2 regions of the Flavobacterium sp. PL002 genome follow, and region 2 is predicted to be linked to the other one. Evidence: riboswitches for the same ligand, from Rfam matches in the RefSeq annotation. Region 2 holds a riboswitch; the other holds the start of a gene.
What was found. A riboswitch is a leader RNA that binds a small molecule or an ion and turns the genes downstream of it on or off. The one in region 2 is predicted to bind S-adenosylmethionine.
Positions count from the first base shown of each region.

Region 1: it holds a riboswitch for S-adenosylmethionine, as region 2 does, so the genes downstream of both, ACVEGE_RS16575 (Na+/H+ antiporter NhaC family protein) here and thrA (bifunctional aspartate kinase/homoserine dehydrogenase I) in region 2, are expected to answer to the same signal.

Region 1 covers NZ_CM135110.1:3,784,174-3,786,655, reverse strand. Annotated here, with positions in the region: gene ACVEGE_RS16575 (Na+/H+ antiporter NhaC family protein) at 1-1,055, opposite strand, end outside; SAM-I-IV-variant riboswitch at 1,113-1,209, opposite strand; gene ACVEGE_RS16570 (hypothetical protein) at 1,326-1,748, opposite strand; gene sucD (succinate--CoA ligase subunit alpha) at 1,963-2,482, opposite strand, start outside.
Region 2 covers NZ_CM135110.1:1,089,276-1,091,757, forward strand. Annotated here, with positions in the region: gene thrA (bifunctional aspartate kinase/homoserine dehydrogenase I) at 1-1,177, opposite strand, end outside; SAM riboswitch class I at 1,258-1,366, opposite strand; gene ACVEGE_RS04825 (hypothetical protein) at 1,547-1,750, opposite strand; gene ACVEGE_RS04830 (O-acetylhomoserine aminocarboxypropyltransferase/cysteine synthase family protein) at 2,294-2,482, opposite strand, start outside.

The DNA.
Region 1 (2,482 bases), 1.8 Mb from region 2:
GTAATTACAATTGAAACAGTATTATTGGCTATAGCCAAATTAGCAAAACCTACTAAAGCCCCAATTCCCGCTTGTGCCGATTTTTTATTCTTGATGCGTTTTTTTATTTGGACTAATAAATATGTAATTCCGCCAGCCTTATCAACCATTGCCGCTAAGCCACCTGTAAGCATTGATAACAAGAAAATATCAGTCATTCCGGTAAAGCCTTCGTAAATTTTTTGAGTAAATTCCATTAAAGTAAACGAACCACCAACATAGCCAATAATTCCCGCTAACAGAGTTCCAATTACTAAAGTCGAGAAAACATTAATACCTATTAATGCTAGGATGATTACTAATACATAAGGCACAATTGCAATCCATGAAAAATCATTTTTTGCAATAGCCACAGTTACAATATCCGAATTTAAACCTAAGTAGAAGAAAACCAAAACAGTAATAAATGCAGCTGGAAAAGCGATAAATAAATTCACTTTAAATTTGTCTTTCAATTCACATCCCAATGATTGTGTGGCTGCAATGGTAGTGTCAGAAATCATAGAAAGGTTGTCTCCTAGCATTGATCCGCCTAATAAAGCACCTGATATTAAAGGCAATGAAGCGCCACTTTTATCAGCTAAAGAAATAGCTATTGGTCCAATAGCAACAATTGCACCTACTGAGGTTCCTGTGGCAGTAGATAAAAAAGCTGCAATCAAGAATATCCCCAACGGAAAATAAGCCACATCAATTGTATTGATCCCGAGATTTACAACGGCATCAACACCACCCATCGCTTTACTAACAACTGCAAATGCACCTGCTAACAAATAAATCAAACACATGGTCATGATTTTACTTTCTCCGCAGCCAGCAATTAAAGTAGCCACTTTATCATCTGTACTTGTTTTATAAAGTAAGAATGCAGCAATGATACCTACCATCACAGCAACTGGTGACGGAAAGGCATAAAAATCATCAAGAATAATTCCAGCACCTAGAAAAGTAAAAATAAAAACAAATAACGGAATCAAAGCATAAGGGTTCCCGGTGTTTTTTGAAAATGTAGACATAGATATATTTTAAAAAATTAAAATTATCAAGATAAACAAAGCTAAAATATGGGAATGTAAAACAACATTTTTTCCAAAGGATTTGGCTTATCGTTTTAGCACCTTGCTCGTTGTTGCAGGTTGCTATCTCATTTAGAGATTCGTGATAACGGATGCAAAAGTAGTTATAATTTCTACAATTATACAAGGACTTGCATAAAATATTGCATAAAAAAAGCCCTACCGTAGTAAAGCTTTTTTATAATATATTATATTTTTGAAGAAATAAGCTTAAAAAGCTACATTCCATCTTGGTAATCTTCCGTTTTCATCTAAGAAATTTTGTAAAACTTGTCCTTCTACTGCAGTAGGAATTCCTTTAGTATCCTCATTAAAAGTTTCATACCATACCACTTCTAAAGTACTAATATCTTCTTTAGCCATTTGTGCTGGCCAAGAATATTTTCTTCCTGTTTTTGCGAATTGGTGTCCTTCAACAATTTTTTCTTTTAGACCACCATTCTTAATCTTTAGAGTTCCGTTGTTTTGTACTGTTCCTGTAGAACCTACCATAATCAACTCTTTCTCTTCTGCTACTGCAAAAACTAAAAAAACACCACTTCCTTGAGAAGCATTGCATTTTTCTTCTAAACTATCTTCTGCTGTAAATGAAAATTGACCGTTACTTTTAAATTTCTCTAATTCTTTATACATATTCTTTTATTTTATTTCTCAATTGGGTAATTCGGGATTTCATTTTAAAATGAAAAACTATAGATTAAATGTAGAGCTATTTTAACTATATTCTTTTTGAACTTAAATAGCATTAATTTTTAATCAGCTGCAAAGGTATTTCTTTAATTTTGTATAATAATAAAAAAGCCCCACAAATGTGAGGCTTATTCTATTTTTATTTAAAATAGTAAGACTATCCTAAAACTTCTTTAACTTTTTTACCAATTTCAGCTGGAGAATCCACTACGTGTATTCCACATTCTCTCATGATTTGTTTTTTAGCTTCTGCTGTATCATCAGTTCCACCTACAATAGCACCTGCATGACCCATTGTACGACCTGCTGGAGCAGTAACTCCTGCAATAAATCCTACTACTGGTTTACGGTTACCATCAGCTTTGATCCAGTGAGCAGCATCTGCTTCTAGTTGACCACCAATTTCACCTATCATAACGATACATTCTGTTTCTGGGTCATTCATTAACAACTCAACAGCTTCTTTTGTAGTTGTACCAATGATTGGGTCTCCACCAATACCAATTGCAGTAGTGATTCCTAATCCTTGTTTTACTACTTGATCAGCAGCCTCATAAGTTAATGTACCTGATTTAGAAACAATTCCTACAGTTCCTTTTTTGAAAACAAAACCTGGCATAATACCAACTTTAGCTTCACCTGGAGTAATAACTCCTGGACAGTTAGGTCCTATTAAT
Region 2 (2,482 bases):
AACTTTCTAGCAGTGGCTTATAATTTCCGTTTTTGGCAGCAATTGTCAAGATATCGTCTAACTCATCAGTTGCTTTCCCTCGTGCCGACACCACAATTGCTATTTTTTCATCTTGCTTAATTTTATTCTCGATTATATTTACAACTGTATCGATACCTTCGCCATTAGCTAAAGATTTTCCACCAAATTTTACTATTTTCATCTGTTTTTTATTTTTGAAAACAACTTCTAATAAATTGTCTAATTGTTCGTATTCCATCAAGAAAGCATCATGACCATGTGCAGAGTCAATCTCACTGTAGAATACATTATTTTTAAATTTCTTGATTTCCATGTAGGTTTCTCTATTCTCCTTTGCTGTAAAAAACAAATCAGAATTAATTCCTACGATATAAATATTGGCTTCTACTCTTGAAATGATTGATTCTAAAGACTCGTGATTCCGAGTAATATCAATCGTTTTTAAAAGCTGATTCATCATTTTGTAAGCCGCAAGTTGAAATCTTTTTTCTAGTTTTTCTCCATGATAGTTCAGCCAACTCTCCACTTGAAAAGTCTCTAGCTGTACATTAATGTCACGATTAAATTTTTCCTTAAATGACTCTGGCGTGCGATAACACAACATGGCATGTATGCGCGCATCTTCAATTGGCTTTTTAGAATTATTCAAAATTTGCTCTTGTAAATAACAATTGGCAATCAACCAATCTGTCGCTTTCCAATCTGTGGCTATGGGAATAAAGTTTTGCGCTAGTTTAGGCTCTAAGGCCAAAATTTCCCAGGCAATTCCACCTCCTACCGAGCCTCCGATAAGGGCAAATAAAGAATCAATCTTTAAAACGCGAAGTCCTTCGATAAATATTCGAGCGATATCTCTAGCAATAAAATCTCTGTAGTTCTCAATGGTAGCTGAGTTGAAACCATTACCAGGCACATCAAAGGAGACGATGGTATATTTTCGAGTATCAATTGTTTTGTCTATGCCTACAATATCATTCCACCAACCCGACTCTCCAATCACTTGAGAATTTCCAGTCAAGGCATGATTAATTAAAATAATGGGAGCAGTATGCAATGGGGCGCCAAAAACCTGATAACTTAAGTTTAAGGTAGCATAAACAGCACCATTGTGTGTGGTGAAATTATGTATGGCTATATGTGTTGGTTTATTTTCCAATGTCAAATCTTTTATTGATTTTGATTTGTATTTGGAAATATTAAAAAGAAAAAACTAGGTAAATACTAGAGAAATTCTTGTTGTTATCTTTCCACTTTTGGGAGTGGTAGAATGCAGCACCTTCTTCGATTTCTCGAAGGGTTGCTAAGGCTTCATCGGGTCTAATCCCTCGTCCTTTCTTTATAACATTTCAATACGTGTGTGAACTTAAAGATACAAATTAACTATTATTTTTTTTAACAAGCAAATAATAATAGCGCCCTTTTAGGATATAAAACATAATGTAACAAAAAAACGCAAGACATCACTGAACATAACAATTCAGAAATTCCTCGCGTGTAAATCACTATAAAGACAGCTCGCTATCAATTAGATAAAAAGAGTATCGTTTTCCTTTGAATACATCAAAAACTGTAACGAATTTGGCGATTTATTTAAATCATTAGCATTTGTATCATTGATGCCAAATCTTGGATGAACTAAATCATCAACTGTAATTTTTATAATATTTTTTTTAGCCTTTAAATTCTTTAAAAAACTTACTGCTCTGGTAATTCTACTAATTGTCCCCATGTGTCTACTTATTTAATTGTTGTTATGTTTATCCTTGCTTGTTTATTACTCTTTATTCTATTTAAATACTATAAAAAAACCCTTTTGGGTGTATACCAAAAGGGTTTAAGTTATAATAACTTATACTTTTGGTGTATCAACAAATTTTCGCAAATAAGGTAATCAGTAGCGATTTATTATTTCTAAAAAAATGTTTTCCCATATTAATTATCTTTAAATTCTAAATTATTTTAATAAAAAAGCCCTCCAATAATATAGGAAGGCTGATGCTTAATTATAGATATAATGTAAGGCAATCACTTCCTTGCGGATGATTCCGAAATAGTTTTAAAATTTACAATAATGATTAAATTCATCTTTGGTATTTTCTTGAGACAAATTTCAGTATTTTTTTCCTGTTTTCCTAATGATATTCAACATTTTAACGCTTATTTAAGCAAAATATTGTAATGTTATAAACCGAGATTATAATAGTATAAAACTCACCTTACATTTAGTCCTAAAAACTGTTTTTAATCGATAATAATCGCTCTTTATAAATTCTTACAAAAAATCAAAAACTGCTTTTAAGTCGGATTTTAAATCATCAATATCTTCCAAACCTACAGAAAGCCGAATTAAATCCTTAGAAACCCCCGAAGCCAATTGTTGTTCATCAGATAATTGTTGGTGCGTTGTACTTGCTGGATGAATAATTAATGATTTTGTATCTCCAATATTAGCCAACAACGA